2 regions of the Priestia sp. HNGD-A6 genome follow, and region 1 is predicted to be linked to the other one. Evidence: riboswitches for the same ligand, from Rfam matches in the RefSeq annotation. Region 1 holds a riboswitch; the other holds the start of a gene.
The links. A riboswitch is a leader RNA that binds a small molecule or an ion and turns the genes downstream of it on or off. The one in region 1 is predicted to bind glycine.
Positions count from the first base shown of each region.

Region 1 (16,570 bases):
GAATAACCGCTTGCTTTGCTTATTTGTTTAAAAGTAAAGCGAATATAGATATCAAACAAGCAGCACACTTCGTGCTGCTTGTTCGTCCCTTTATTTTTTCAACATGGAAATAGGCAATGCCTCTTCGTTTTGCGGTGAGCCAAGTCTAAACCCCCATGCAAAAACTCCGTTCATATAATCAATTTTAAAATATGAACCCGGATCTCCTTGAATTTCATATACTTCCCCTGCTTGAAACGTTTCAGGATCCAATAAGTACGATCTAGCCATTGTTACTTTTCTTTCTAATACTGCATACTCATTGACCATGCCAAGCTGTTCAGCTTTTCGTGCTTTTTCTTGAAGAGACCCAATTTCTTGTTGAAGTTCATACGTCGTCATATCACTGTAACGTTTTTCAGACATGCTGTTTTCCCCCTTGTTTGCTTTCATTTTATTATAACAAAAGGTATAACTAAAGGGAGACTATGAAAAGGGAGTTTTGGGAATGAAAACAGTGCTAATCACAGGCGGTGCGACGGGTCTTGGAAAAGAACTCGCAAAACTTTACGCAAAAGACTGCAACGTCATTCTAGCTGGACGCAATCAACAGAAATTAACTGAGGCGCAGCATGAGCTAGGAGAAAACGTATATACGATGTCTGTAGATATTACACAGTATGAAGAAGTAGGAAAATCTGTAGAAAAACTGCTGATGCAGCATTCAGTAGATATCCTTATCAACAACGCAGGCATTGGACATTTTGGTCCTTTGACAGATTATACAAAACAAGCAATCGATGAAGTCATCGATACAAATGTAAAAGGAACTATTTTTTTAACGCAAGCGCTTATGCCTCATCTCTTGACGAGACCTGAACCTAAAGTTATGAATATCATTTCAACTGCAGGACTTCGAGGGAAAGCCAATGAAAGCGTCTATGTGGCAAGTAAATTTGGCGTAAGGGGATTTACAGAAAGTTTAAAAGTGGAGTACCAAGATACCAACCTTCATGTGACGGCAGCTTATATGGGAGGCATGAATACTCCTTTTTGGGATCACAACAACCACATTAAAGATAAAAGCCGCTTGCGCTCAGCTTCAGAAATCGCTGAGATTATTTATAAACAGCAGAATGACTCAGAAGATATTTTGTTTTAAAAAGATTGAAGCATCACAATAAAAAAATCCGAACGAGTTGGATTCTCTATCAAGAATCTCGATTCATCGTTCGGATCTTCCTTCAACTAACATACTTTTTTCCTGGCTCTATTCCTCTTCAATAGAATCTAGAAATGATTGAATTTGTTCAATGGAAAATCCTTTTCTATAAAGAGCCTGCTTCATTTTTTGCTGATATTCCCAGCCTTCATACTTTGAAAAACGACGATGAGCTTTCATTCCTTGATATTGCAGAGCTTCCCAAACCTCATCGCTTTCTTTTTCTGTATCCGTTCGCTGAAATGCTTCTTGAATAACAGAAAACGAATAGCCCTTCACTGCCAATGCTTGTTCCATTTTTTGTTTCATCATTACTTGAGATAATTTTTTATATTTCCCTTTTAACTTTTCAATTAATTTTACAGCAGTTTGAATTTGCTGTTCTTCAGGGTATTCACATAAACTAAGGGTAATAATGGAATCAGAAATCCCCTTTTCTTTTAATTCTCTTTGAATCACATTTGGTCCTTTTGATGTCGTGTTCATCTGAGTTAACACAAATGCTTTGGCAAACTCTTCATCATTTAAATAACGGTGGCTGACTAGTTTCTGAATAACTTGTTGAATAATAGTAGAGTTAATTTCTTTTTTCTTTAAATAATCATGTACCTCTTTTTCAGAGCGCATTCGATAAGATAAGTAAATGATCGCTAAATTATAAGCTTTTTTCTCATCATCTGCATACTGAATTTCCGTTAATTCAAATTCATCAAGCTCACGACCTTTTTTTAAGTCATATTTGATGAGGACATTTTCGTCAACACCAAAACCAAACTCTTCACCTTTACCGTAATCTAAATACACATTATAACGTTCACCGCTATTCTTTTGCGTTGTGATCTTTGTGACAACAGGCATTAACCTTCACCTCATATTTCTTATTAAATTGATGGCTGAAGAACCGCCAAACGTATCATACACATTTTTATTTATCTCAATAAAGGAGGAAGTTCGTATGAAAATTGTTATTGCTGGAGGAACTGGATTCGTAGGTAAAGCTTTAACAAAACATTTTTTAACACAAAAACATTATGTATATATTTTAACACGCAATGCAGATAAAGCTGCAAGAGATCCGAAACTTAAATATGTAGAGTGGATGCAAGAAAACAGCCAACCTGAAGAGCATGTAGAAGGAGCAGACATTTTTATCAATTTAGCTGGCGTTTCACTTAACAGCGGCCGCTGGACGGACGAACGCAAAAAAGCCATCGTGGAAAGTCGCCTTTCTTCTACTCAAGAAATTCTTCGCATTATGGCTTCTTTACCCGAAAAACCGTCACTTTATGTAAATGCAAGCGCCGTTGGTTATTACGGGACATCAACGAAAGAAACGTTCACAGAAGCTTCTCCATCGATCGGGACAGACTTTTTGGCTGAAACGGTAAAAAAGTGGGAAAATGAAGCGCTAAAAGTGATGGAACTCAATATTCGTACTGTCTTAACAAGATTCGGCGTTATATTAGGAAAAGATGGTGGAGCACTTCCTTCTACGGCCCTTCCTTATAAATTATTTGCAGGAGGAACAGTCGGTTCCGGAGAACAGTGGATGTCTTGGGTGCATCTTCAAGACGTCGTGAAGATCATTGATTATTGTATTCATACCGAACAAATAGAGGGAGCTGTTAACGTCACTGCCCCAAATCCCGTTCAAATGAAAGAGTTTGGAAAGACGATTGGAAAAGTGTTGAATCGTCCTCATTGGATGCCCGTACCTAGCTTTGGCCTTCAGCTGCTGATGGGAGAAATGAGTATGATTATTTTAAAGGGACAGCGCGTTTTACCTGAAAAATTGATTCAACAGAATTACATTTTTACATATACTGTATTAGAAGATGCATTGCGAGATTTACTCTAGTTATTTTCTGTTATTTCCCTAAAACAGGTGACTAAGCTGCCGATAGATAGGAGTAACTTTATGAAAACCATTCTCTTGAAAAATGCAACGCTCTATCCTATTACGTCAAAACCTATTTATAATAGTGATGTGCTCATTCAAGATGGAAAAATTGTTTTAATTGGGCCAAACTTGCAGCCACCTCTTCGAGTAGAAGTCATTGACTGCAAACAGCGTTATTTATTCCCTGGATTTATTGATGTTCATACACATCTAGGATTATATGATGAAGGAACCGGCTGGGCCGGGAATGATGCTAACGAAACCATTGAACCTATGACTCCACATATCCGAGCTTTTGACAGTGTACATCCTTTAGATCCTGGGTTTAAAGATGCCATTGAAGCGGGTATTACGTCTGTACACATTATGCCAGGAAGTGCAAATGTGATTGGAGGCACAACTTCCGTTATTAAAACAGCTGGAACAAGCATTTCTCAAATGTTAATTCAAGAGACAGCTGGACTTAAGATTGCGCTAGGAGAAAATCCAAAACGAATTCACAGCCACGGCAATAAAGAATCGATTACGCGAATGGGTATTATGGGGATGCTGCGAGAAGCCTTTTATCACGCAGCAAGCAGTGACAACAAAGATGATTTGCGCATCAAACCTCTCACTCAAGCACTGAATAGAGAAATTCCAGTTCGGATTCATGCTCATAGAGCCGATGATATTCTATCAGCTCTTCGCTTAGCAGATGAATTTCATTTAGACGTCCGTATTGAGCACTGTACAGAAGGCCATTTAATTGCTAAAGAGCTGGGTGGAAGAAATTTAAAAGTGAGCGTAGGTCCAACTTTAACACGCCGCTCAAAGGTTGAACTTAAGAATAAAACGTGGAAAACCTATCAAGCTCTTTGCAATGAAGGAGTAGAAGTTTCCATTACAACGGACCATCCTTATACGCCTATTCAGTATTTAAATATTTGCGCATCCATTGCCGTACGTGAAGGACTCGAAGAGCAAAAAGCATTAGAAGGCATCACGATTACTGCTGCTCGGAATCTCCGTATTGATCATCGAATCGGCAGTATCGAAGCAGGAAAAGACGCTGATTTAGTGCTATGGAGCCATCATCCCTTTCACTACTTAGCAAAGCCTATTTTCACCATGATAGATGGTAAAATATTATTTAAAAAAAATTAACATTTTACCTATTTTCTTTTTTTATTTTTTTTAGTATGATACGTTTAGAAGCATGTGAATTTCACAAAAGCATAAACATCACACGTTGACTTTTTATGTTTGTTGACTTGTAATGGGAAGGCAAATGGTGCGCCACCAGGTAACTGGTTCTAGTGGGTTCGATTCCCACCCCGAAATTTTTTTAATTATTAAAAAATTTCGAGGGTGGGGACTTGATTGGAGTCTGTATATACCCTCGATCAGGAGGGAAAAGTTATGTTAAAAAAACGTGACCTAAATGACTGTCAATCTCTATACGAACTCATGGTACATCCTGATGTCTTCCCTTTTGTTCGTCATAAAGCCCATTCCTATGAAGAATTTTTATTTGTGACTAAACAAACGATGGAAGCAGAAGATCATGGAGAAATTATTTCTCGCACGATTTTAGATGAATGGGGTAACCCTATCGGCACCATTAATTTATTTGATGTACAGGATCAAGCCGGTTTTTTAGGCACTTGGCTTGGCAAACCGTTTCATGGAAAAGGATATAATCAAATTGCAAAAGAAGCGTTCTTTAATGAACTGTTCTTTGAGTTAAATATAGAGCGAATTTTTATGCGAATTCGTAAAATCAATATCAGGTCTATTAAGGCTGCCGAAAAACTGCCTTATGCAGTACTTGCAAATGAAACACACAAAGCTTTATACGATGAAATTAATCAACATGAAGACGTATATGATTTATACGAAATTCCAAAAGACTTGTATACATTATACTACCTGCGTCACGAACAAGACGTTCAAGAAGATCACCAGCTTAAAGAAGCGTAAGAGTCTCTCCGTTACACGGAGAGCTTTTTTTTATGATTAAAAACGAGAGATTCTGGAAAAAATAAGTAGCATGATCGAAAAACGTTAATTGGAGGTTTTTTTATGTCTGAAAAGAAACGAAAAGAAAACGCAAAAAATACGTTAAGTAGCGCTCAAGAAATCTATTACGGCCGCGAGTTTAAAAAAGCGGATCGTGCAGGCGGCTACACGAAAAAATAAGTGAGGCAAAACATCTCTATCCAACGCTTGATCATCCCAACGTCCTTTCTGTACACTGTGTATCGGAAGGACGTTTTATATTATGTAAAGATAATAACACGAAGATTTCATGCGTATGATTTACGTTTTTTTAATAATCTACTATATCCACAAAGTTTACCCACAATTATGTGGATAATGTGCATAACTTTATCGGATATGTATATTACCGCTTTCATAACTTGAAATGACAGTGGGTAATTTTTATGTAAATTTTCTGAAAAAATGTGAATAATGTGGATAAAGTTGTGAATATCCTATACAATTCAGCAGTTAACTTCTTGTTAACCTGTGGATATCTTCTTTAGCGCTTTCGTTTGTTTTAGTAGCATGAAAGCTTTTGATATATTATAAGTATAATAATAAAAAGTAGGGGAACTTCCCCTACTTTTTTATGATTGGAAACAATATATCCACACTTGTTCCTTGATTTAACTGACTAGAAAATGTCATCTGCGCATGATGAGCTTTAATAATCCGATAGCTAACCATCAGCCCTAAACCTGTACCTTTTTCTTTTGTACTATAAAAAGGCTCACCTATCTTCGCTAACCGTTCAGGAGGAATACCTTGCCCTTCATCAGCAAGCTGCAGCCAAAGGTGGTTTTCTTTTGCTTTAATCGTAATATGAATGCCCCCTCCTTCAGGCATTGCTTCGATAGAGTTTTTAATAATATTAATAAATACTTGTTTTAACTGATTTTTATCTCCATATACCTGCGGTAATTGCTCATCCCTTTCAAATATGAAAGCTACCTTTTTTTCTACTGCTTCAGGTTCAAGAAGCGAGCACACTTCTTGAACAAGCGCTTGCATATTCAAGGGTTCAACATTCATAACCTGAGGTTTTCCTAACATCAAAAATTCTTCTACGATTCCATTCATTCGTTCTAATTCAGTTTCCATGATATCTATATACAAAGCATCTTTGGGATTTTGTTCTTTTAATAAGTGAACAAAACCTTTTAAAGAAGTCAAAGGATTTTTGATCTCGTGAGCAACTCCAGCTGCAAGTTCTCCTACAACGGCAAGCTTCTCAGAAGTTCTAAGCTTCTCTTCTGCTTTTTTACGCTCCGTAATATCTGTCGATACGCACAGCATTTGAATCACTTCCTGTTTTTCATTCATAATAGGAAGTTTTGCTGTTTCGACCCAGCGCCGGTTTCCTTTCGAATCTTTAAACTGTTCTTCTAATACCATCCCTTTTTGCGTACAGTTTGAAAACGTCCCTTTATATAAAAGATCTGATTGAAGGTTGAATTGATATTTATCAATTGGTTGTCCAATCAAGTCATCAGATTTTTCACCTAGCAGCATCGCAAAAGATTCATTAACAAGAATGAACTCCCTTTTTTGATTAATGGCATAAATATAGCTTGGATTAATGTCAATGACTTGTCTTAAAAACGTTTTTTGTTCCTGCAGCTGATTTTCTTTTTGCTGTAAATTTGCTTTAGAATGGCGTATATAGCTAATCATTTCATTAAACTGTTTAGATAAAGTACCGATTTCCCCCCGCTCAATTTCTCGTTCCGGAATTTTTTGATTAAAATTCCCGCGCGCTACTTGTCCCGCCAATTCATATAGTTTACGAATAGGATTCACAATTTGCCTTGCATATAACGCAGTAAAAAAAGAAAGCAGTAAAATTGTAATACCTGAAACGGTCCAAAGCGTTTTTTCAAACGTTTCATAAGGCCTGTAAATTTCTTCAACGGGTAATTCAGCGACAATTCCCCAATCCAAAACAGGAATATATTCAAATGACGCAAAGAAGTACTTACCTTCGGTGTTCACAACGCGCTGATATCCTGATTTATGATTCATCGTTTCCTGAACGATTTCATTTTCCCTGGCATTTTCACCGATTCTCTGTTTCTCAGGGTGTGAAATAATTCTACCATTGCGGTCTACAATAAACGTATAGCCGTTCTCTCCTATATCGAACGTTTGAAAAATGGATTGAAAGCTTTTATTTTCTTCAATGCGCAGCGCTAAATTTATAACTTTTTTTACATTTTGCTGCTCATCCAAAATAGGAATTGCCATCACCACAATGTAATGCTTTGTGTCTGCTGAAACGACATCGCTTAAATATATTTTTTTAGTTCGCAGCGCTTCTTGAAAATATTTTCTTTTACTTAAGTTCACGTGCTTCATACTCTTTAAATCATCTGGGTAATAATGCTCCACATACCCTTTTGTATTAAAAATGGTTCCGCTATCGATATACGGTGAAATATTAACTATTTTCTGCAGTTCTTTGTCTATCTCTTGTTCATCATCTGATAAAAAAATAGGATCTTGCTGTACCTCGTCGCCCAAGCTCCAAATATCTTTAATAACGATGTTAATTTGCTCTTTCATTCTCTTGACGGTTTTATCAGTTACCTGTCGATATTGATCTTGAGAAATATTAGGCAGCATCACTCTTGAAACTATAAACATTAGCGTCAGTACGGTACAAATAAGAAGCACATTAATCGTGAAGATTTTCCAAAACGTATGAGATTTAAACCATTTCATGTTTGTTCACCTTAATTCAATGAAGTCTACCTCCATTGTACTGCAAAATGAAAACTTTTCCATGTAAATGATAGAATTCCACCTTTAGACATAGAAGAAAAGCATTTGGTTCTACATTACTATCAGAAAACTATGAGCTTTTTCACTGTATTTTCTGCTAAAACTTTTTTAGGGTTCTTATATAAACTTTGCTTACTGCATTTTCTTCATACAGTAGAAATCAATTATTTATCTTCCAATAAAAAGACCCCATCACGAAATGATGAGGTCACCCATTTACTATTTCTTCTTCCTTCTAGCCCCGTAAAAACCAAATAAGAGAATAAACCAAACGGGTGTCAACAATAAGGCTGGGCGCGTCGCATCAGAAAACAGCATAATAATAAGAATCACTGCAAACAACGCTAGCACAACATAGTTTATAAATGGTGTTAACGGTGCTTTGAATGTTGATGCTGCATGTAGCTGTGGACGTGTTTTTTTATATCTTAGATGGCAAATCAAAATGATACTCCACACCCAAATGAAACAAATAGCGCTGATGGTTGTTACGATGCCAAAAGCTTGATCTGGTATCAGTTTGCTTAACAAAGCTCCCGCCGAGATAACCAGCGTAGATACAAACAATCCGTTGCTTGGTACGTGGTTTTTGTTCAGTTTTGCAAACGTAGATGGCCCTTGGTCATTTTTACTTAAGTTATATAAGATACGGCTTGTTGAAAACATTCCGCTATTACAAGCAGAAGCGGCTGAAGTTAATACAACAAAATTAATAATTCCAGCAGCAAGCGGAATTCCGACTAAACTAAAGGTTTTAACAAATGGGCTTTCTGCTGCATTCAATTCCATCCACGGGTTAATAAATAAAAGGACGATAAGCGCTCCAACATAGAAAAATAAGATTCGCAGCGGAATTTTATTAATGGCCGATGGAATATTTTTTTGGGGATTTGATGTTTCCGCTGCCGATACCCCTACCAATTCAACCCCGACGTATGCGAAAATAACCATTTGGAATGAAAGTAAGAAACCTGAAACACCGTTTGGAAACAGTCCTCCATGACTCCAAAGATTTTGAACCGTAACGGATCCTGCATCTGTTTTAAATCCGATTACCAGTAAAATAACGCCAATAACAATTAACGCAAGAATCGTAATAACCTTTATTAAAGCAAACCAAAACTCTAATTCTCCAAATAATTTTACGGTTAATAAGTTAAGTCCTAATAAAATGATTACACAAATAAGTGCAGGAATCCACTGAGGAATATTGAACCAATATTTCACATATACGCCAACGGCAATCACATCAGCCATAGCTGTCATGATCCAGCAAAACCAGTACGTCCACCCTGTGACAAATGAAGCCCATGGTCCAAGATACTCTTCAGCAATATCTGTTAACGATTGATAACCTGCTTTAGACAGCAGTAGTTCTCCTAGCGCTCTCATCACAAAGAAAAGCGAAATACCCACAATTAAATAAGCAAAGATGATAGAGGGACCTGCAAGCTGTATGGCTTTACCAGAACCTAAAAATAATCCCGTCCCAATGGTTCCTCCAATCGCGATTAGCTGAACATGACGATTGGATAAATCCCTCTTTAATTCTCGTTGTTCCAACTCTAACTCCTCCTAACAATAAAACCTTTGATGCGATCGTGCGGACTACAAAATAAAGCCCAATAAAAAAAGAGATTGGATGCGCTCCAATCTCATGGTCATAAGAATAACAAATATTATGGTACATGCTACCAATTAGTAACATGCCAAATAAATATCCGGTACTCTTCTGTCCTTTTGCCTGAGATTGTGAACCCTTCGGCGTCGCGAAACTATCGCGATCTCTCCAGAAGCTGCTCCTGCTATAGTGTGATCCATAGCAATCATAGCTTTCTACGTATTAAATTTTTCAATCAAGATAATGACTGTCGAATAGTTGTTTATTCTAATACCAGATGGATGCTTTGTCAATAGGAGAAATTAGTTTCATTTATTTTCCTTATTTGAAATATGATACTACATAAAAACCTTGTTCCTTTACTTGTGATAAAGACCTCCTTATTACAAAGAAAAAAGAGCAGAATCAAATCTGCTCTTTTACTCTTTTTCTATTCATTTCTTTAACGTCAAACTCACTACATTCTCCACATGCGCTGTATGAGGGAACATATCAACAGGCTGAATGTAATCAACGTTATAAGCCTTCGACAGCTGCTGCACATCTTTGGCTAATGTGGATGGATTACAAGATACGTAAACCACTTTCTTTGGCTTTACTTGTAAAATTGTTTTTAGAAGCTTGTCATCACAGCCTGTTCGCGGCGGGTCAACGACGATAACGTCTGGCTTCCAGCCTTCTTTTACCCACTGCGGCATCCATTTTTCAGCCGGACCTGTTACATACGTGGCATGTTCAAATCCATGATCTTTGGCATTTTTTCGCGCGTCTACAATGGATTCTTCAATCGTGTCCATTCCGCGAATTTCTTTGACATCTTTAGCAAGCCATAAGCCAATTGTCCCTACTCCGCAGTAAGCATCTACGATTTTTTCACTGCCTGTTAGCGCAGCTGCTTTTTTTACTTCTTCATATAGCTTCACCGTTTGGAGAGGATTCAGCTGGAAAAATGCACGCGCTGAAAGTTCGAATGAGATATCACCTAACGTTTCTTGAATCACCGACTTTCCAGCAAGTGTAAACGTTTCGTCTCCAAAAATAAGCGATGTTTTTTGACCGTTTACGTTTTGTACGAGTGATTTCACTTCCGGCAGGCGGCGCTGAATTTCTTTCATCAGCAGCTCTTTTTTCGGAATTTCTTTTTTAGCTGTAATCAAGACAATTTGAACTTCACCCGTTTCAAACCCTACTCGAGATACAATGGTACGCACAATTCCACGGCGTTTACGCTCATTGTAGATAGGAATTTGAAGGTCTTGTAAAATTTGTTTTATTTCTTTTGTCACGTGATTTGTAGCTTTATGCTGAATGGGACAGTTTTCAATATCAATCAAGCGGTGAGAATTCAGTCCATACAAACCCGCAATGACTTTTTGTTTGTCCACGCCGACTTGAAACTGAGATTTATTACGGTAGCGCCACGGATCTTCCATACCAATCGTTTGGCGAGTTTTTTCCTCTACTTTTTTTAATGAACTGTGACGTTCGAACGCTTGCAGAACAATATCTCGCTTGGATTCTAGCTGACCTTCATAAGATAAGTGCTGAAGCTGGCAGCCTCCGCACTGGTCGTAAATCGGACAGGGTGCTTCTACGCGATGAGGAGATTTTTTGCGAATTCGCTTGATTTTCCCTTCGGCAAACTTATGCTGAACATTTGTTGCTTCTACAACCACTTCTTCATTCGGTAATGCTCCCGGTACAAAGACGACTTGGCGCTTAAAATAGCCTACGCCTTCTCCATTAATACCGAGTCTTTTTATCGTCAACGGAAACGTTTGTCCTTTTTGAACTTTCATTTCAGTTTTTGGTTTATTCATGAGACCAACTCCGATTAGTTTAAATTCTTTATATAGTTATTAACGGTCTTTAGCTGCTTAAAACCTATTGGACCGTATCGCTTTAAAAAAGACATCAACGCATATTATAACACTTCAACAGCAAAAAACCGACAGAAGAAATATTCCCGTCGGTTTTTATCTTTATTTCGTTTTAGAAGGACTTTTCTTCAATTGTTTACGTTCGTTCATTAAATCATCAATGCTTTTAAACGTATAGCCCTGCTTTTTTAAATCCACAATCGCTTGATCTAACGCATCTGCGTTATCCTTTGAAACGGTATGCAGAAGCATGATCGCACCTGGATGTATTTGAGTCATCATATTGTCGTATGAGTAGCGCCAGCCTTTTTGTTCATTCACTTTCCAGTCAACAAATGCTAGTGACCAAAATACATTCGTATAGCCTTCTTGCTTTGAAAGAGCTAGCGTTCGTTCGCTAAATACACCTCTAGGTGAGCGGAGATACTTCATTTCATCACGACCGGTAATATTCTTGTATTCATCTTTTACTTTTTGCAGCTCTTCTTTAAAACGTGCATCATCCACTTGAGTTAAGTCAGGGTGATGCCATGAATGATTGCCGACAATATGCCCTTCTTTTACCATTCGCTTAATTAGCTTAGGCTCTTCTTTTAAATAGTGTCCTGTTACAAAAAACGTCGCAGGAACCTTTCTTTTTTTGAGCACGTCTAATACCTGCGGTGTATAGCCATTTTCATAACCGTTATCAAACGTTAAATAAATGTTTTTTTTAGTTGTATCGCCGAGGTAAAACGCATCATACTTAGCAAGAATGTGTTCATAAGCTGTACCTGCGGATGCAGGCTTGTGATTTTTACTTTTTTGAAATCCCCAGCTGATCGGAGTGTTTGGATACATTTGTGCTTCAACAGATGCTATGCCTGTTGACATCACGAATAAAAAAACGAGAAAAAAGGTGAACCGGCGCATAAGAAGCTCCTTTCGGAAGTCATTTTACGCTTAGTATCCACTCAATTTTCTCGTTCATGAACGTTACTTTTTACCATACGTTCCCGAAGTATGTTTATTTAAATACCGGTTCTTTAAATTGCTCAAGCTTTTCAAATGAAGACTTGTCTACATCTGCATGCAAGCTGTTTCCGTGTGAATCCATCGTCACTACAGCTGTAAAACCTTCTACTTTTAAATGCCACATTGCTTCAGGAATACCGAACTGCATCAAATCAACGCCTTCTACGCTCTTGATACAATCAGCATAGTACTGCGCAGCTCCGCCGATAGCATTTAAGTATACGCCCCCGTGCTCTTGAAGAGCAGCAAGCGTTTTAGGACCCATACCGCCTTTACCGATAACCGCGCGGATACCAAATTTCTTCATAATATCTCCTTGGTAAGGTTCTTCACGGATACTTGTTGTTGGTCCTGCAGCGGTTACGTGCCATTTTTCATCTTCGTCTTTTAACATAACCGGGCCACAGTGATAAATGATTTGTCCATTTAAATCAATTGGCGCATCGTGGTCTGTTAAATGTTTATGAATAGCGTCGCGTCCTGTGTAGATCATACCGTTGATGCGCACTACGTCACCAACTTTTAATTCACGAATTTGCTCTTCTGTAATAGGTGCTTGTAATACAACTTCTTTTGTTTCATCCGCATTTTGTTTCTCTTCTGCACCTGCATTTTTATTAAAATCTACTTCTTCGCCTTCTTGATACAGCCACTCTTGAACGCTTCCTGTATCAGCGTTGATTTTAATACCTAAGCGACGGTAAGCCCAGCAGTTATACGCAACTGACACATAGAAGCTAGCAGGAATACGATTGATTACGCCGACTTTACAGCCAAGTAATGTCGTTTCTCCGCCAAAGCCCATTGTACCGATTCCTAGCTTATTAGCATTCTCCATTACATACTCTTCTAATTCTTTCAGCTGAGCGTTTGGATTTTCGTCATCTAAGTTTCGGAACAGCTGCTCTTTTGCTAATTCATAGCCTGTTGTACGGTCGCCACCGATTCCAACACCAATGACGCCGGCGCTACAGCCTTGGCCTTGCGCTTGGTATACTGAGTGCATCACACATTTACGAATACCGTCTAAATCACGGCCAGCTCGGCCTAACCCTTCTACTTCACAAGGCAGGCTATACTGAATGTTTTTATTTTCACAGCCGCCGCCTTTTAAAATAAGACGCGCATCAATATAGTCATTTTCCCACTGTTCAAACTTAATAACCGGCGTGCCTCCGCCTAAATTATTACCGCTGTTTTCTCCCGTTAACGAATCTACAGAATTAGGGCGAAGCTTTCCGTGCTTTGTTGCTTCTTCAATTGCCCAATAAATCGCTTCTTTAATTTGAAGCTGATTCACTCCTACAGGGGTTTTAATTTTAAATGTTGGCATACCTGTATCTTGACAAATTGGCGATAAGTTATCATCCGCCATTTTAATATTATTGGTAATGGTCGCTAAAGACATTGCTGCACGCGTTCCTGCATTTTCACGCGCTTTTGCCTTTGCGATAGCACGTCGAACGTCTTTTGGCAATTTTGTAGATGTTTCAACAATTAAATCGTACATGCTTTGTTTTAAAGCTTCAATCATCACTTAATTCCTCCCATATCCCGCTAATGTATGTATTTATCTATCTGTCGTACAACTTTCAAAATTTATTATACTCCTTCAAAAATTGTTTCGAAAGACCTTTATAGGAGGATTTCTACTTCAAGCAAAAAAGCGCTAGTTTTTCTAGCGCTTTTTTCTTCTTCATTCTTTATCTTTTTTAAACTGCTCACATTTTGCTTCTAGGTCATCAATCATTGTAATCAAACGGTCAATATCTTCTAGATCTGTGTTTTCAGGCTCCATAGAGTCTAATACATGTACAAACATATTTAAACGATCTTTTAAATAACGTACTTGTGAATCTTTATCTCGAACGGCGTTTCCCATTTTAAACCCTCCTGATGTAGCTTTTCATTCTTATTTCCTTATATCCTAACGAATACTTTCATATTTGACAACTAAAAGCAATAAAATCCATAATAGTCACTGGTGTCCGTTTTGAATGGGACGTATAATTTAGTCTAGCAGGACGGACCGTGAGATGTTTTCATCATCATTTCACTTTACGGAAAAATAAAAGGAGTTTTTTTATGGCCACTTTACAACGAATTACCCCGGAGTTCGATCCGTGGGAAGCGTATTTAGATATGAAACAATATGGCAAACCGACGCTCACAAACGTTGAATTTACAACAACGACGCTTTGTAATATGCGATGTGAGCACTGCGCAGTTGGATATACGCTGCAGCCAAAAGACCCAAACGCACTGCCTCTTGATTTAGTTTTAAAACGTCTCGATGAAATTCCAACTCTTCGGGCGTTAAGCATTACGGGCGGAGAGCCTATGATGTCCCTATCTTCTGTGAAAAATTATGTGGTGCCTTTATTAAAGTATGCACATGAACGTGGTGTCCGTACACAGATTAATTCAAATTTAACATTAGATCTTGCTCGTTACGAACAAATCATTCCTTATTTAGATGTTTTACATATTTCTCACAACTGGGGAACGATGGACGATTTTGTGGAAGCTGGCTTTGCAATGATGGAGCGAAAGCCTACTTATGAGCAGCGCGCCAAATATTTCGACCGTATGATTGAAAACAGCCGCGCGCTTGTAAAAGCAGGTGTAACGGTATCAGCTGAAACGATGTTAAATAAACGTACGCTTCCTCATATGGAAAAAATTCATCGTCAAATTGTGGATGAAATGCTTTGTCAGCGTCACGAAGTACACCCTATGTATCTAAGTGACTTTGCCAGCACCTTAGAGACATTATCTCTTCCTGAAATGCGTCAAGCGATTCATCACCTTCTTGATATTCGAGATGAAAATGTGTGGATGCTATTCGGCACGCTGCCGTTTTATGCATGCAGTAATAACGAGGAAGACTTAACGCTTTTACAGCGCTTGTATAGCAGTAAAAATGTAACCGTTCGAAACGATCCAGACGGACGTTCTCGCCTAAATGTAAATATTTTCGACGGAGATATTATCGTAACTGATTTTGGTGATACGCCTCCTCTTGGCAACATTCAAGATACAAAGCTTACAGACGCTTTTGATACGTGGCAGCAAAGCACAATTTCTAAAGAACTTAGCTGCCATTGTTCAGCGGTCTCTTGTTTGGGACCTAATATTTTGGTAAAAAACAGCTATTATCAAGATACTGATTTTAGCAAACTCCAAGCGAACATTACAAAATAACAAAAAGAGATTCCACCACTGGAATCTCTTTTTTGTTATCTCGGCTGATCGTAAGCCCCGAAACTTAAGGAGACATAATCTTGTACTGGAATCCATGCTCCAATTCCTTGAGACGTTACATTTCTCACCACAATTGAACGCTTGCTGCCTTTTACCGTTACATATACTTCCCCATACGTTACTTTTCCCTTTTCACTTACAGCAGGCGTGTACGCATAGAGATAACCTACTTTTTTAGGAGCTACGTTATACACCTGGTCTTTTTTCGTTCCGGCACCTACAAACGTTTGAAATGATAAAGTGAGCTTTGTTTTTTTAGCTGCTTCAATTAGCATCATTTGTTTAACATGATCAGGCTGAGGCACTTTTGCCGTTAATCCGCCTTTTACATGGCTTTGATTTTCCTGACTGTACATCATTTTGTACTGAGTTTTTCCTGCTCTGTTATCATAATGATTCGTATTGATTCGCTGGTGCTGCCAGTTAACGTTTGTTTCTGTTGATTCATAATTTAACGGCCACTGTCCTAAAAAAATGGTTGCTCTAAATCCAATTGCCCATGGAGTTTTAGAAATGTTTGATTCATTTAATATACGAATTAAATCAGGGTTTTCAATTTTTACATTTGACGTTTCAATGAGCTCTTTTGTGAACTCACTCGGCTGCAAATAAGGCGTGTCTTGACTAGCATTTGGATACGTATTTTCTTTTGAAATATTTAAAGCTGAAGAAGGCACGTTGATGGTAGGCTGAGCTGTTTTTGCAATGGCGATCTTCGTTGAACATGAAAACGAAATAATGATGGTAAACACAAATAAAAGCAATTTACGTAACATCTAGAAACTCCTTTCAACATCGTTAATGAATGCAACCATAGTTTTTTCAAACATCCCCTGTTTTATCCTGAATACCAAAAGGGAAATTCTTCTATTCACTCACAAAAA
Region 1 is NZ_CP138621.1:2,380,871-2,397,440, forward strand. It holds gene SCI76_RS12045 (small, acid-soluble spore protein K) at 1-6, shown strand, start outside; gene SCI76_RS12050 (YfhH family protein) at 91-405, opposite strand; gene SCI76_RS12055 (SDR family oxidoreductase) at 488-1,141, shown strand; gene recX (recombination regulator RecX) at 1,250-2,059, opposite strand; gene SCI76_RS12065 (TIGR01777 family oxidoreductase) at 2,157-3,059, shown strand; gene SCI76_RS12070 (amidohydrolase) at 3,120-4,247, shown strand; gene SCI76_RS12075 (GNAT family N-acetyltransferase) at 4,503-5,063, shown strand; gene SCI76_RS12080 (YfhE family protein) at 5,166-5,282, shown strand; gene SCI76_RS12085 (PAS domain-containing sensor histidine kinase) at 5,706-7,847, opposite strand; gene SCI76_RS12090 (amino acid permease) at 8,127-9,470, opposite strand; glycine riboswitch at 9,630-9,710, opposite strand; gene rlmD (23S rRNA (uracil(1939)-C(5))-methyltransferase RlmD) at 9,963-11,348, opposite strand; gene pdaA (delta-lactam-biosynthetic de-N-acetylase) at 11,511-12,320, opposite strand; gene SCI76_RS12105 (fumarate hydratase) at 12,415-13,956, opposite strand; gene SCI76_RS12110 (SE1561 family protein) at 14,119-14,304, opposite strand; gene yfkAB (radical SAM/CxCxxxxC motif protein YfkAB) at 14,508-15,626, shown strand; gene SCI76_RS12120 (YfkD famly protein) at 15,662-16,462, opposite strand.

Region 2 (16,570 bases), 1.1 Mb from region 1:
AGCTTATTTGCTGTGAATCCGTTTGATGCTGTCATGATAATCGTGATATTGCTCATGGCAGGAGCGGGCTACATAGCAAAAGCACTGACAGTATCGGGAGCCTGCATGTCTTTCATCGTAGGAGCGAGCGTTTATATCGGTTTTTCGCTTCAAGGTTTTTTACTCTTACTCTTATTTTTTAGCACTTCTACGTTGTGTAGTAAGTATAAAAAAGAAAAAAAACGCGCATTAGAAGAAAAGCTAGAGAAGCACGACAGGCGAGATTACATTCAAGTCCTTGCTAATGGAGGTGTAGCTGCTGCTTGCGGTTTGTTATATGCTGCAACAGCTTTGCCTGTTTACATGTGGATGTTTATGATTAGTATCTCAGCTGCTAATGCTGACACATGGGCATCTGAAATAGGGTCTCTTAGTAAGAAGCCGCCGTTTTACATTTGGACGTTAAAGAGAGTAGAAGCGGGTACTTCAGGAGCCGTTTCACTTTTAGGTACAGCAGCCGGAGCAGCCGGAGCTTTTCTTATTGCTGCCGCTTGTTATTTTGCTTTTCCATCCGTATCGCTGAGTAGTATATTGCTAGTTGGGTGCTTTGGTTTTATTGGAAACGCTATAGACACTCTTCTTGGAGCAAGTGTGCAAGTTCGCTTTCGCTGTCAAAGCTGCGGTATTGAAACGGAACGGAAAGATCATTGCGGCAAGCCAACCGTAAAAGAAAAAGGAATAACGTTCTTTAACAATGATGTTGTGAATCTTGCCGCTATTTTGCTTGCTGCTTTTACAGGCGGAATCCTTATCCTGCTTTTACCTATATAAGAGCATAAAATGTTCGTCATAGGAGCAAAGTAAACGTAAGGAGGCTTGAAAATGAGACATATTGTATTAGTACTTACGCTTTTAGTTGTTGGAACGCTGGGCTACCAAATGAGATACCGTGTTTTAAATTCGCTGTTTGGAAATTCATTTATCCGCAGTCTAGCTGTTCGTTCATTTTTTAATTTGCCGTTTGTTCGGGATCGTTTAATGAAGCAGGTCTTCCGCTAAGAGCGAAAGATACATAAAAAACACCTTACAGACATGTAAGGTGTTTTTTCGTAGAAAAAGAAAAAGGGAAAATCGTTGCTTTTTTCCTGGCTTTCTGCCATCTTTACATATAGAGAGTGTGAGGAGGTGACTATTTGTCTAGGCAAGATTTTTATTATTTGCAGGTGGCACAGCAATTGCTTGGCCATTCTTCATATGAGCTGATTTCGATGAAAGCTGATGCTTCAGAGCTATGGTTTCAATCTCACTATCGCAAAGATAAGTCAATAATTCGCATAGTCCGCCGTAATTTCAAATCAGTCGTTGAGCAGCAAAAAGATGTATTGTATGCATTACAAAGAGCTGAGAATGTGCGAAAGCAGGGCGGTAAATCAACGCTTACTCTTAACACAATTTACTTTGCTGATTTTGATCCTTTTTATACAGAGCAGTCCTTAGAAAGTGCGCCGAGTCCCTCTAAAGTGAATAGTTATGTTGAACAACTAACGGCAGAGAAAGCAAGCGCTTATGAATCTCTATTCGAACGGCTGGGTCTTACATTAGAAAGCGCAGACAATTTCTCTTCCGAAGAAGAAGCTCAGCAGATAGAACAGTGGAAACATAAAATTGTGCTTTTTGTGCAGAAAAAACAAAGCGAAGAACAGCAAATAGCTGGATACGGAAAGCCTATTTTTACATATATATTTTTAGCGATGCAAATCTTAATGTTTCTATTTCTGGAGTGGAAAAGCAGTACGCAAAATACGCTCACTCTGATTCAATACGGAGCTAAATATAACCCCTTAATTATAGAAGGCGAATGGTGGCGTTTTTTTACACCTATAATTTTGCATATAGGACTTCTGCATTTGCTTATGAATAGTGTAGCCCTGTATTATTTAGGAACGCTTGTAGAGCGGATATATGGCAGCGGGCGTTTTGTCTTTATTTATATATTTGCCGGGTTTGCAGGATCTCTAGGAAGTTTTATATGGAATACGTCTATTTCCGCAGGAGCCTCAGGGGCCATTTTCGGTTGCTTTGGAGCTTTACTGTTTTTAGCAAGAACAAATCCACGCTTCTTTTTTCGAACAATGGGATCGAGTTTCATTGTCATCATTGTGATTAACTTGATTTTTGGATTTGTTGCGCCGAACGTCGATAATGCAGGGCATATTGGCGGTTTGGTTGGCGGATTTTTAGCTGCAAGCATCGTCAGTTTACCGAAACAAAAAAAGCTGTATATTCAGATTCCGGCTTTCATTTGCACACTTTTATTAGTAGGAAGTCTGCTTTTTTATGGATATCATGAGCGTTCTGTTTATCAAGATGAGCCATATGCACTCAGCGTAGCGGCTACGTATCTTCAGCAGAAACAGTATGAAGAAGCAAAAGACGCCATCAAGCTTTTTATTGAAAAAGGGACAAGCAATAGTGACATATATTTTATCAGTGCTAGCGCAGAACTTTATCTTGAAAATTATAAAGAAGCTAAACAGCAATTGAATCAGGCTGTAAAGTATGATTCAACTTTTCATGAGGCGTATTACTATTTAGCTTTGGTGAATATAAAACTGAACGATATTTCAGCGGCCACACAAAATATCGACAAAGCAATTGCGCTTGAACCACAAAGTAAAAAATATGAAAAGCTGAAGCGACAGCTAGAAAATTAAAACTGTTGAATGACGAATTTAATATTTTATACTTTACTATTGTGAGAACGTTTACTAGAATATTAATATGTAGACCTAGCAGTGGGCGTTAAATACGGCCGCTGTTTATGACTGAATGACTGTTGAGTTATCTCAAAATAAATGAATCATATCACCTAGAAAATAGGATAAAGGTGACAGAATGAATACGCTATATGATGTACAACAATTATTAAAGTCCTTCGGCATTTTTATATACGTAGGCGATCGTACTGCTGATTTAGAGCTGATGGAAGCGGAAGTAAAAGAATTATATCAGTCTAATTTGATTGATGTACGTGATTACCAAATGGCAATTCTTTTGCTTCGTCGAGAGTTAAAACAACAAAAAGAGAAAAAGGATGAATGAACATGGATGACAAATGGTTAGTTGGAGTTGATTTAGGCGGTACAACAATAAAAATGGCCTTTATTAATCATTATGGAGAAATCATTCACAAGTGGGAAATTAATACGGATGTGAGCGAGCAAGGCCGTAAGATTCCAACAGATATTGCAAAAGCAATTGATAAAAAGTTAAACGATCTTGGAGAAGTAAAGTCAAGGTTGGTGGGAATTGGTATTGGTGCACCGGGGCCTGTCAACTTTGCAAACGGTTCGATTGAAGTAGCTGTCAATTTAGGTTGGGAAAAATTCCCTATCAAAGATATCTTGGAAGTAGAAACTTCCCTTCCTGTTGTAGTAGACAATGATGCAAACATTGCAGCGATTGGAGAAATGTGGAAAGGTGCTGGAGACGGAGCAAAAGATTTGCTGTGCGTTACGCTTGGCACAGGTGTTGGCGGCGGTGTCATTGCCAACGGTGAAATTGTACAAGGCGTAAATGGAGCAGCTGGTGAGATTGGCCACATCACATCTATTCCTGAAGGCGGGGCACCGTGTAACTGCGGCAAAACCGGCTGTTTAGAAACAATTGCTTCAGCAACTGGGATTGTACGTTTAACGATGGAAGAGTTAACGGAAACGGACAAACCAAGTGAGCTTCGCACAGTGTTAGAACAAAACGGACAAGTTACATCTAAAGATGTATTTGATGCAGCTCGTTCAAAAGACGAGTTAGCTATGCATGTTGTAGATAAAGTTGCCTTTCATTTAGGCCTAGCACTAGCAAACTCTGCTAATGCATTAAACCCTGAGAAAATCGTTCTAGGTGGCGGTGTATCTCGTGCAGGCGAGGTATTACTTGCACCGGTAAGAGATTATTTCAAACGTTTTGCATTTCCTCGCGTAGCGCAAGGTGCTGAGCTAGCAATCGCTACTTTAGGAAACGATGCGGGAATTATTGGAGGAGCTTGGTTAGTTAAATCTTATTTTGAATAATAAGCATGAATCTAACTGAGATAAAAAAGCGCTTTGACTAAATGTCAAAGCGCTTTTTTATCATGCATCTTTTCAATCTTTACATATACATAGTGTAAAGGAGTGAAGATTATGCGAATTATAGATATCCAAAAGCCTTACGATTACAAGCGAACCATAAAAGACATACAAACACTTTTGACTTATTATCCCTATGGTTCTCTTGAATGGATAGGGTGCAGCGTGCTTGGAAAGCCGATTCCTCATATTTTAATTGGAAACGGAAAGAGAAAGGTTCATATCAATGCGTCGTTTCATGCTAATGAATGGATTACGACAAATGTTCTTCTACACTTTATGGAAGATTATTTAGCTGCTCTTCATTATGATCAGGCGTTGAACGGGCAAGATTCAAGAGCTCTTTTTAATCAAATTACGCTTTCTGCAGTTCCAATTGTTAACCCAGACGGAGTAGATCTGGTCTTAAAAGGTCCTGGTGTAGGCGAACCTTATGCGTCTTTTCTTTCTAAAATAGGGAGAGATTTTCCAGATTTTCAAAGCTGGAAAGCAAATATCCGAGGGGTGGACTTAAACAATCAGTTTCCGGCTTATTGGGAAATCGAAAAAAAGCGTAAAGAACCTAAAGCGCCGCATTATCGAGATTTTCCAGGCTATGAATCTCTCTCTGAACCTGAAGCTCAGGCAATGGTAAAACTCGTTGAGCGTCATGATTTTGATTGTGTGATTGCTTTACATACCCAAGGAGAAGAATTTTATTGGGGGTATATGAATGAAGAGCCTGAGGAAGCAGAGGAAATAGCAAGCTATTTTGAAAGGGTAAGCGGTTATAAAGCTGTCAAAACGATTGATAGTCACGCGGGATTCAAGGATTGGTTTATTTTAGAAAAGAAAAAGCTGGGGTTCACCCTAGAATTGGGGAAAGGGATTAATCCGCTGCCTTTATCTCAAATATCGCGCGTATATAATCCGACTAAAGCTATTTTAGTTGCGGCAATGGATTATCTGTCTATTTAAAAAGCCACGCAAAGCATATGCTTTGCATGGCTTTTTTAATGATGTACCGCCGGATAGCCGTGATGTATGATGGTCATCACGGTAAACCATCCGAATACACCGAATGTTAGTACCGAAAAACCAATGCCTAATATGTTTTTATTTCTCAAAGATGAAATAGCTGCAAATACGCCTAGCAATGTTGTTAGTGCAAAAATAATCATAAGACCCACTCGAAGAAACCTCCTTTAGGTAACTTAAAATTAAAGCGCTATCATTAGCTTATCCCTTCAATTGTAAAACTTTTCTAACCGTTTGTCGAGATGGAAACCAATCTTTCTTTTGCTTCTTTGGCTTAGAAAGGTCCTTACTTTCATTTATAAGATGATGTGTGTATGATAATGCATATAACGGAAATAAATTTACACAAGGAGGACACATTATGAACTATCATCGTATACCGCTAGGACCTATTCAAACGAATTGTTATGTCGTTGCTAACGAAAAAAAAGAATGTTTAATTTTTGATCCGGGAGCTCAGGGAAAACAGCTCGTTGAATTTCTCGAAAAACAAACGTATAAACCATTAGCTATTTTGCTGACACACGCTCATTTCGATCACATTGGAGGAGTAGATGAGGTGATGAATCACTACTCTATCCCGCTTTATGTACATAAAAAGGAAAAAGAATGGCTTCATAATAGTGACTTAAACGGGTCGAAATTTTTTGACCTAGGAGAAATTACAGCTCCAGATGCAACCGATATTATTTCATCAGAAGGCAATTTAACAATCGGTTCATTCCAATTTGAGGTGTATGAAACGCCTGGTCATTCTCCTGGCAGCGTTTCATATTATTTCAAACCGGGTAACTTTGTAGTATCTGGTGACGCGCTTTTTGCAGGCGGCATCGGGCGCACAGATTTACCTGGAGGTAATCAAGCTCAGCTGTTAGAAAGCATCGAATCGAAATTGCTGTCCCTTCCAGAAGATACGCTTGTACTAAGCGGTCACGGACCTGAAACAACTGTGGGACACGAAATGGATCAAAATCCTTTTCTAAATGGGTTTTAAGAATACAAAAAGCGATGGAAGCCCATCGCTTTTCTCTTTACTGTCCTGGTGTCATCATAAAAGTTGACCAGTACGTGAACCCCACAAAAAAGACGGTCAAATATGCTCCAAAAACGTAAATGTACATTCTTTCAGACAGCTTTAAATAACTAAGAATTACAAAAAATCCTGTTTGAGCTAAAAAGAGTAAAGAAGTCTTATGCATGTGACCGAGGTAAAACATTACAGTGAAAATTGCTGTCCAGAACCCCATTACACGGTACATTCGTTCCACGTCCATTTCCTCCTTTATCAAACTTAGTTAGTGTCATGATGAATGTCATCGCTGTGTAAGCACTAGAAAGCACTTATGAAACTATATCGATACTTTTCCATTATAATACATCCTTTCTTTCCTGAAAACGCTATCTTTTCCTTGAAATACGACAGAAGAAAAAAAGTTATACAAAACGTATGCAAAATACTATACAAATGTTATACAAAACGTGTACAATGTATATAAACAATCTATAACTAAAAAACGGGAGGGTTTCATATGGAAGAAATTAAATTTTATACGTACCCGAGCTGTACATCATGTCGTAAAACGAAAAAGTGGCTAGTGAAGGAAGATGTAAATTTTAAAGAGCGTCATTTATTTAGAGAAACACCTACTCATAAAGAAATGCTTGAACTTCTTTCTATGACAACAGAAGGGATGGATGAACTTCTTGCTAAAAGAAGTCAGGAATATAAAAAGTTAAATGTTGATGTGGACAGCATGACGTTATCACAAGTAGTCAATCTATTAATTGAACATCCTCGTTTGCTTCGCCGCCCCATTTTAACGGATGGCAAAAAGCTTGTAGTAGGTTATAACGAATCTGCACTTAAAAATTTGGTCAAGAAAAAAACAAGTCTTGCGTCTCTAGTTGTGTAAGCATACATGATGAAGAAGCTCAATTCAGTAAATAACGAATAAAACGACAGCGTAGAGTTTTACATCACGTTGTCTTTTTTTACGTAATCGTTTAGAGGTGTACAGAAGTTGTACATCGTGTACAAGGACTGAAGCGAAGAAAAGAAGCGTATACGAAAAAAATTATAAAAATGAAAAAAGAAGAAGGAAAATCTCGAAAAAGGTCGAAATTACTGTTTCTAGGTGTTTTAAGAATCATCTTCATTACAAATAAAGGAGTGATGATCGTTTGACCGAAATTGAACAGTTTGCTACTTACGTTATACGAGATGCATGTGAGTGTCGAAGTTCTGATGTGCATATTGTGCCCCGAAAGAAAGATGCTGTGATTCAGCTGCGAATTGACCAGGAGCTTATTTTAAAGAGGGTTATTTCAAAGGAAATGTCTGAACGGCTCATTTCGCATTTTAAATTTTTAGGGGGAATGGATATTGGGGAGCGCAGAAAACCTCAAAATGGTGCATTGACCACTTCCGTTGATCACTATCAAGTAAATTTGCGTTTATCAACTCTTCCTACTTCTCATGATGAAAGTCTTGTTATTCGGCTTTTGCCTCATCAACAATCTACCTCTCTCAAACATTTATCTCTTTTTCCTGAACATACTAAAAAGCTTATTTCTCTCTTGAAATTCTCTCATGGATTAATTATTTTTACCGGTCCTACAGGATCAGGTAAAACCACTACTCTATATACTCTTTTACACGAAGTAAAGCACCTTTTTAATCGAAATGTTATTACACTAGAAGATCCTATTGAAAAACCGAGTGAAACCGTGCTTCAAGTGCAGGTAAATGAACGCGCAGGGATTACGTATACGACTGGTTTAAAAGCTATATTGCGCCATGATCCAGACATTATCATGGTGGGAGAAATAAGAGATAGTGAGACCGCCAAAATTGCTGTGAGAGCAGCGCTTACCGGACACTTGGTTTTGACAACGATGCATACTAAAGATACAAAAGGATCTTTGTACAGGCTGCTTGAGTTTGGCGTTAGCTTTCAAGAAATGGAGCAGACTCTTGTAGCAGTAGCTGCACAGCGTCTTGTAGAAATTCGCTGTCCGCTGTGTTCGGGAAAATGCCACCCTGCTTGTAAAAAAATGAGGAAGCATCGTCAGTCCAGTATATACGAATTGCTTTATGGCAAGGAGCTTAGCGCAGTGATGAGAGAAGTGAAAGGAGAAAATGCGGATTATGATTATAAGACGCTCCGAGATGTTATTCTAAAAGGAATCGCGCTAGGCTATTTATATCCGCATTCGCTAGACGGATGGGGGTAAAGACAAATAGACAAAAAAGGTGGTCTCTCGCTCAGCAAGCAAAAATTCTTAAGCAGGTCTCCAAGCTCTTAGAAAAAGGCTACACTCTTTCTCAAGCTCTTTCATTTTTGACGTTTCAAGTATCTAACAAAGAAAAAACGGATATTGAAAAATGTCTTGAGCAGTTAAAACGAGGAGAATCTTTGCACGATGCTTTTGTTAAACTTCAGTTTCACCGTGATATTTTAAGCTATTTATATTTTGCGGAACAGCATGGAAACCTTCAATTTGCTTTAAAAGAAAGTAGCTCAATGATTGAAGAAAAAGTAAGGCATCGTAAAAAATTTCAAAAGCTTGTTCAATATCCCGTATTGCTACTTCTGTTTATTCTTTCCATTTTATTTGTTTTAAGTACGGTTTTACTTCCGCAGTTTGAAGCTCTGTACTTATCCTTTGGAAACAAGCAGTCTTCGTTTATCCTCTTATTTATGCAGGCGATGTCGTTCTTTCCTTTTGTGTTACCTGCAGTCATCAGTATGCCAATCATCCTTTATTTGTTTTATGTAATTTACATTAAAAAATTGCCTCCAGTAGTTCAAATGCAGCTTTTTATGAGAGTTCCCGTTATCCGAACGTTCACACGACTATTTAACTCCTACTTTTTTTCTGTTCATATGAGCAATTTATTAAACGGTGGTTTATCTATTTATGAATGTTTTGCTCTTTTTCAAAAGCAGGAGCATCATCCGTTCTTTCAAGTGGAAGCTTTTGCTTTTACAGATCAACTTTCCTCAGGAATGCGATTAGATCATATCGTTTCAGCTAAATCTCATTATGAAAAAGACTTGGCTCATGTTATTGTGCATGGCCAGCAGAACGGTGAGCTTTCTCAAGAGCTGTATGATTACAGTCTATTTATGATGGAAAGAATGGAACAATTTATTTTTCGTATTTTAAAATATGTACAGCCGCTTACATTTTTGTTCATCGGAATGGTCATTCTGCTTATGTATATGTCCGTTATGCTTCCGATGTTAGAAGTGATGTCGAGCTTGTAGAAGGGTGAAAGAATATGATTCTAAAAAGTAATAAAGGGTTTACCCTTATTGAAATGTTAATCGTTATGCTCGTTATTACCGTGCTTTTGCTCATTATGATTCCAAATGTATTAAAGCATAATACGGTTATTAACAACAAAGGCTGCTCAGCTCTTGTCAAAACCGTAGAGGCTGAGGTACAAGTATATGAGCTTGAAAACGGCGAAAAACCAAGTCTAGAAGAGCTTGAAGCAGGAGGCTACTTAAAAGAAGGCACCGTGTGTCCAAATGGTCAAGCTATTCAAATTGACGGTACCGGAAAGGTTACGGCTAGTGGTTCTTCTTAAGCAAAAAGGATTTACCCTCATTGAGATGCTGATGGTTTTATTTATTGTGCAAGTGATGATGTTTTCCATTATCGTAACCATTCGGCCGCTTGTGGAATATTACAAAATCACATTATTCTTGCGACAGCTGCAAAGCGACACGTTTTATGTGCAGCAGACAGCCATGAATCGAGAATCTCCAATTAAAATTAACTTTGCACCGAAGGGAACAGAATATATTGTTTCTGATTCTCGTGCCGTTCTTTATAAGCGCGCCTATGACTCCACCATTCATATCACGTTTGGAAGCGGCAATTCCACGATACAATACAACAAAAACGGCAATATTTCTCAAGCAAAGACCATTTTTATCAGCAGTCAAAAGTTTAAATACAAAGTTACTTTTCAAATAGGTAGAGGGCGTTTTTATGTGGACAAGATGTAAGGGTCAGCAGGGCTATACCTTGTTAGAAATGCTTGTTTCATTTAGCATGCTTTTACTCCTAACCGGTACAATTATTCCTTTGTATGTTCAGATGAGGGAAGAAGAAAAGAAGCAATATGTTTCGTATCAAGCTGATGCTATCTTACACGAAGAACTATTGAAATATAAATATGAAACAGGATATAAACGGCGAGAAAAAATCGTAAAAGAAAACGTTGTGTTTTATCTGAAGTGGAACGGAGAAATTGCTCAAAAGCTTTGTGTAGAATGGACAGATTCCGCTGATAAAATGAAAAAGAAGTGTGATGTGATGTTGAAGTGAAAAGTGAAAAAGGCTTTACGCTTGTAGAGATGTTAGTCAGTTTTGGTCTTTTTTTGATCATTGTTTCATTTTTCCCCATTATCATTCCGCTAGCTAAGCAAACATATAATCCAGACTTTAGTATGAATGAAATGGAGTGGGAAATTTTTGTGAATCAACTTGCTATGGAATATCGAGAAGCAAAAGAAGTGAGAATTCATGCGACTACGCTTACGTTGAAAATGGAAAATAATCAGATCATCACTTATGAACGATACGAAGACAAGATAAGAAGACGAGTGGATGAAAGCGGTCATGAAGTTGTGCTGCAGCATATTAAGAATATCATGTATGAACAGCAAAAAGAAAGGCTGCTGATTCGTTCAACAGATGGTGTTAACAAAGTTAGAGAAGAAACCATTACGACGTTTTTGATGCTTGCTTATGAAACATAATGAGCAAGGGTTTATTCTCCCGGTTGTGTTGGCATTTTGTGCGCTTTTTCTTCTGTTAGTAGCTCAGCAAACTACTTATTTTGTGACGAAAAGTTCATTTTATCAAGAAGTAGAGCAGAAAAATCGTCTGCAGCATCTTTTAGAAAACGCGGTTGTACATGTAAAAAAAGAAATAAAAGAACATAATAAATCTCCATCTGCACCCTTAGTGTTAGAAACGGGTACGGTTTCATACGACGTAGTAAGTGAAGATGAACAGATGATTATCCTAAAAATAAAGTGTCAAACACTGCAAGGAAGAGCATTGACAGAAACCGCATATATTCAAAAAAAGGACCAACACATTGTGAAGTGGACGGATTAAGTCTCTTTCCCTCCGGATATAATAGTGCTGAGGAGATGATTATATGAAAACGAATGATTATGTAAAATATATGACTCAGCAATTTGTACAATATATGGATCAGCCAAAAGAAGAGAGGAAAACGAAAAAGATTCAAAAAAAAGAAGAGCGAGCACCTTTTGCGAACAGATGGTTTGGAATGATTCCGCTGTCGTTTATGCTGTGGTACCGCAAGAAAAAAGAAAGATGAGCATATCATATGCTCATCTTTTTTTAACCGGCTTGTGTTTTATTAAATTGACGTGACATCGTTTCGGGCGATATGTAAAATAAGCCACCGTTTATAAACTTAAATAAGATGGTCGGTTCGTACAGCTCTTGAAGCGCTGTTTTTTCGGTCATATATATTTCTGGCAGCTCTTCTGCTGTTTCGTAAAAATGATCAAGAAGCGCTAAGTCTTCGTACCATCTTTCCTGCGCTTTTTCTGCCCATTCAGTCGGTTGAGTTTTAACGTAGTCAGTCACGTATGATGTGAGTCGTGCAATCGCACTTTTCGGTTTAATAAAAGGTGAAAGAGTAAAGCAATAGTCCGAGATTTTAGATGACAAATTTTGATTAATGATTAATTCATGAAATGATTCAACGATTTGTCCATTGATTAAATTAATGCCAAGCGACAAGAGCTCGTCTTTTTTACGATCACATTTGTACGAGACTTTAATATTTAACGCAAGCCAAGGATGTAAAGGCTGATTTGTTGGCTGAGCTGATGAAACTTGTTCATACAAGTGAATAAACCCGCCTAGCTTTTGAGTAGAAGCGAAAATTTGATGCAGCCTAGGTGAGCCAAAATGAATTCGTTCTCCTTGAACAGAATCGTCTTCAAACGCGGGGTCTGTAATGAAAGTGAGTGAAGCAGGATTTGCTTCTCCGCCTGTCTTTTCAACATAATGCCAATAAAATGGACGATTCATCAACTCTTTGTCAAGTTCGATTGTTAATTGAACCGTTAGATAAGAGGGTGTTTCTGTGACAATAGAACAATTATTAGCTAGAAAGTAACGCTTTAAAAATTGATGAATGTCAGTTTGCTGCATGCTGATCCTCCTCGCTGTCTTCGTATTGAATAATAGACGTCAAGTTCTCCATTTTGATTTTTATTTCTCCTTCACTCCGTGAATGAAATAAAATATCTTGAATATGCTCTTCGATATTTTTTAAATCAAGCTTTGTTAAAATATCATCTAACTCTCCAACAACTCGTTCAAAAAGGTTTATTTTTTCGTATAACAATTTTAAAATATGTTCTTCGACCGTATGTTGAATGGCTAAATTGTAAATGTGAACATCATGTTTTTGACCTAAACGATGGACCCTTCCAATTCGCTGTTCTAGACGCATTGGATTCCACGGTAGATCATAGTTAATGATATGATGACAAAACTGAAGGTTGATTCCTTCTCCGCCCGCTTCAGTGGCAATAAATACTTGCGCGTGGCTTTCAAAAAGCTGCTTCATCCAGTCTTTTTTACCTCGCTTAAATCCGCCTCTAAACGGTACAGAGGTAATTCCATGCTGTTTTAAATACCACTGTAAATACAGTTGAGTTGCTCTGTACTCAGTGAAAATAATGACTTTGTCATCAATTTTTTGAACGAGCTCTAGCACTTTTTCTGCTTTTGCATTTTGCGGCACTTGCTGAAGTAGTTGCATTAACGGAGTAATCATATGTTCCGTTAATGCGCTGTTTTGATCTTCCTGACGTTCCAGCATGTTTTTTAATGTCATATACACCGCTTCACGGCTGCTGCAGGCCTCTCGCTGCAGGGTTAAAATTGAAAAAGCACTTGAAGGGTGCAGTCCGTTTCCTTTAAAAGACGTAATCGCATCGTATAGCTCGCGTTCTTTCGGTGAAAATTCAACAGGAATGGTTTGAACAATTCGCTTCGTCCATTCGATACCCGTATCATGGCGGCGATTTCGAATCATAACTTTGTTAACAAGCTCTTTTAAGTGCTCATCGTTTTGCAAAGAGCGTTTTTTAGCAGAAAATAATTCTTCGAAATAGTCTTTATTGCCGAGATGGCCAGGCTTTAAAAGAGAGACTAAGTTGAAAATTTCTTCAATTCGATTTTGAATCGGTGTTGCGGTTAGCAACAGACAAAATTTCTTTTTCAGGCTTTGAACAAATTCATAGTTTTTTGTTTTGTTGTTTTTAAGTTTATGAGCTTCATCAATGATGATGAGGTCGTAGTCTTGTTCTAGCACAATTTCTCGATGAGGAGACCGTTTTGCTGTATCAATTGAAGACACAACGATGTCACACTGATCCCACACATATGATTTTCTTTGAGGGACCGCGGGAATATAAAATTTTTGATTCAATTCCATAGCCCACTGTGAAACAAGCGAAGCTGGAACTAAAATGAGAACTTTTCTAACAAGCCCGCGAATCATATATTCCTTCAAAATTAACCCTGCTTCAATCGTTTTTCCTAGTCCTACTTCATCTGCTAAAATGGCTTTCCCATTCATTGTTTCGACTACTTGTTTGGCTACTTCGAGCTGATGAGGAAGCGGCGTTAAATCGGCTAGATGTTTTGGGCTTTGTAGCCCTTCAAATTCTGAGATAAGCGTTTGGTCTTCTATTTCATAGGCAAGTTTATACAAATCCCATGCAGACCAAGGGCCGTCTTGCTCCAATTTAGTTGAGAAGGCTGCTTCCCATGTTTCATCGATGTTTAATTTCACTTTCATGATAAAAATGCTCCTTTGTAAAAAATTTTTATTGAACAAATGATAAGAATCAGGTAGGATAAAAATATATTTAGAAAATTTGAAAAAGAAAATAGATTAGCACTTTACAAATGATTGTGTGAATAAAGATAGATACATCTTTCAGTAGTATGCCCAACTTTATCAACTTTATAGAAGCGAATGACGACACGGGGAGAGACTACTTGAATGTAGCGCCGAAGGAGCAAGCAATAAAATTGTGAATCTCTCAGGCAAAAAGACTCTTGTTTGACGCAGCTCTGGAGAGTGTCTATGCGTTTATAGACCACCCACGAGGCAAACCTATTCGTTTATAGGTAAACTTTCAGGTGAAAAGGACAGAGACTTCCTACTAAATACAGTAGGGGGTTTTCTGTCCTTTTTTGTTTGGATACATAGTGATCCCCACACTATTTGAAAACTCCCCGTTATGAAAAGTTTCACGTGAAAAAGAGGAGGACATAAATATGACAACAGAATTACACAAAACGCCGCTTTATGATATCTATCAAAAATATGGTGCCAAAACAATTGATTTTGGAGGATGGGCTCTTCCCGTTCAATTTTCTTCTATTAAAGAAGAGCATGAAGCTGTACGTACAAAGGCAGGTCTTTTTGATGTCTCTCATATGGGAGAAATTCTTGTAACAGGAGCTGATAGCTTAGCTTTTCTTCAGCACACGATGACAAATGACGTTTCTATCCTTCTAGATGGAAAAGCACAGTATACAGCTATGTGTTATGAAGACGGAGGCACGGTAGATGATTTGCTGATTTATAAAAAAGCAGATCAAGAGTATTTGCTGGTCGTAAACGCTGCTAATATTCAAAAAGACTATGAGTGGCTTGTGTCTCACAAACAAGGAGATGTAACGCTCGTTAATCAATCTGATGAAACTGCGCAGCTAGCATTACAAGGTCCTTTAGCAGAAAAAGTTTTACAAACGTTAACGAATAAAAATTTAGCTTCATTAAAGCCATTTACATTTGCTGATGATGTAGAAGTAGCGAATGTAAAAGCTCTCGTTTCACGTACTGGATATACCGGAGAAGATGGTTTTGAAATTTATTGTTCTTCAGCTGACGCCTCTCACTTGTGGACGGCTATTTTAGAAGCAGGAAGTGAGGACGGTGTGTTGCCTTGCGGACTAGGCGCTCGCGATACGCTTCGTTTTGAAGCTACTTTGGCTTTATATGGCCAAGAGCTTTCAAAAGATATTACGCCAATTGAAGCTCGAATTGGATTTGCAGTAAAAACGAACAAAGACAGCTTTATTGGAAAAGAAGTGTTAAAAGAACAGCGTGAAAGCGGGGCACCTCGTAAGCTGGTAGGAATTGAAATGATTGATAAAGGTATACCAAGACACGGTTACGAAGTATTTGCAGATGAAGAACAAATTGGATTTGTGACAACAGGTACACAGTCACCGACATTAAAGAAAAACATCGGTTTAGCGCTATTATCAGCAGAGTATACAGAGCTTGGTCAAGAAGTGGAAGTGCAGGTTCGGAAAAAACGCTTAAAAGCAAAAGTGGTTTCAACACCTTTTTATAAACGTTCAAAGTAAGCTTTGGGGAGGAATTTAACATGTTACATCGCTATTTACCAATGACAGAACAAGATCAGCAGCAAATGTTAGCAGCAATTGGTGTTTCATCCGTTGATGATTTATTTTCAGATATTCCGCAGCGCGTTCGTTTTCAAGGAGAATACAATATTAAAAAAGCGGCTTCAGAGCCTCAGCTGTTAAAAGAATTAAATAATATGGCTGCAAAAAATGCTCATTTGAAAGAATATTCTTCTTTTTTAGGAGCGGGAGTTTATGATCATTACATGCCGGTTATTGTTGACCATGTTATTTCTCGTTCGGAATTTTATACTGCCTATACTCCGTATCAGCCAGAAATTTCTCAAGGAGAACTTCAGGCCATCTTTGAATTTCAAACAATGATTTGTGAGTTAACGGGGATGGACGTGGCCAATTCTTCTATGTATGACGGAGGAACTGCTTTAGCAGAAGCCGCTATGCTCAGTGCGGGTCAAACGAAAAAGAAAAAAGTACTTGTCTCTGCGGCCGTTCACCCTGAGTCAAAAGATGTGTTAAAAACGTATGCGAAGGGTCAATATATTGAAGTGGTAGAAATCCCTGCAGCAGACGGCGTAACAGATATGATTGCATTAGAAAAAGAGATGGGAAGTGACGTGGCAGCTGTTATTGTCCAGTATCCAAATTTCTACGGACAAATCGAGCCGTTAAAAGAAATTGAAGAAATTACTCATCAAGAAAAATGTATGTTTGTGGTTTCAAGCAATCCTTTATCATTAGGTTTACTTACGCCTCCTGGAGAATTTGGAGCTGATATTGTCATTGGAGATGCACAGCCATTTGGTATTCCAAGTCAATTTGGAGGCCCGCACTGCGGATACTTTGCAACTACGTCTAAGCTTATGCGAAAAATCCCAGGACGATTAGTAGGGCAAACGGTCGATGAAAACGGTAAGCGAGGGTTTGTTTTAACCCTTCAAGCGCGTGAGCAGCATATACGC
Region 2 is NZ_CP138621.1:3,528,985-3,545,554, forward strand. It holds gene SCI76_RS18010 (5-formyltetrahydrofolate cyclo-ligase) at 1-26, shown strand, start outside; gene SCI76_RS18015 (DUF92 domain-containing protein) at 13-810, shown strand; gene SCI76_RS18020 (hypothetical protein) at 862-1,038, shown strand; gene SCI76_RS18025 (rhomboid family intramembrane serine protease) at 1,173-2,693, shown strand; gene SCI76_RS18030 (YqgQ family protein) at 2,875-3,081, shown strand; gene SCI76_RS18035 (ROK family glucokinase) at 3,084-4,052, shown strand; gene SCI76_RS18040 (M14 family metallocarboxypeptidase) at 4,164-5,066, shown strand; gene SCI76_RS18045 (DUF2759 domain-containing protein) at 5,102-5,278, opposite strand; gene SCI76_RS18050 (MBL fold metallo-hydrolase) at 5,488-6,120, shown strand; gene SCI76_RS18055 (DUF2626 domain-containing protein) at 6,158-6,394, opposite strand; gene SCI76_RS18060 (Spx/MgsR family RNA polymerase-binding regulatory protein) at 6,656-7,039, shown strand; gene comGA (competence type IV pilus ATPase ComGA) at 7,308-8,360, shown strand; gene comGB (competence type IV pilus assembly protein ComGB) at 8,351-9,397, shown strand; gene comGC (competence type IV pilus major pilin ComGC) at 9,412-9,723, shown strand; gene comGD (competence type IV pilus minor pilin ComGD) at 9,710-10,147, shown strand; gene SCI76_RS18085 (type II secretion system protein) at 10,131-10,469, shown strand; gene comGF (competence type IV pilus minor pilin ComGF) at 10,466-10,903, shown strand; gene comGG (competence type IV pilus minor pilin ComGG) at 10,893-11,267, shown strand; gene SCI76_RS18100 (YqzE family protein) at 11,311-11,496, shown strand; gene SCI76_RS18105 (YqhG family protein) at 11,520-12,344, opposite strand; gene SCI76_RS18110 (DEAD/DEAH box helicase) at 12,331-14,004, opposite strand; glycine riboswitch at 14,185-14,277, shown strand; gene gcvT (glycine cleavage system aminomethyltransferase GcvT) at 14,490-15,590, shown strand; gene gcvPA (aminomethyl-transferring glycine dehydrogenase subunit GcvPA) at 15,611-16,570, shown strand, end outside.
Region 2: it holds a riboswitch for glycine, as region 1 does, so the genes downstream of both, gcvT (glycine cleavage system aminomethyltransferase GcvT) here and SCI76_RS12090 (amino acid permease) in region 1, are expected to answer to the same signal.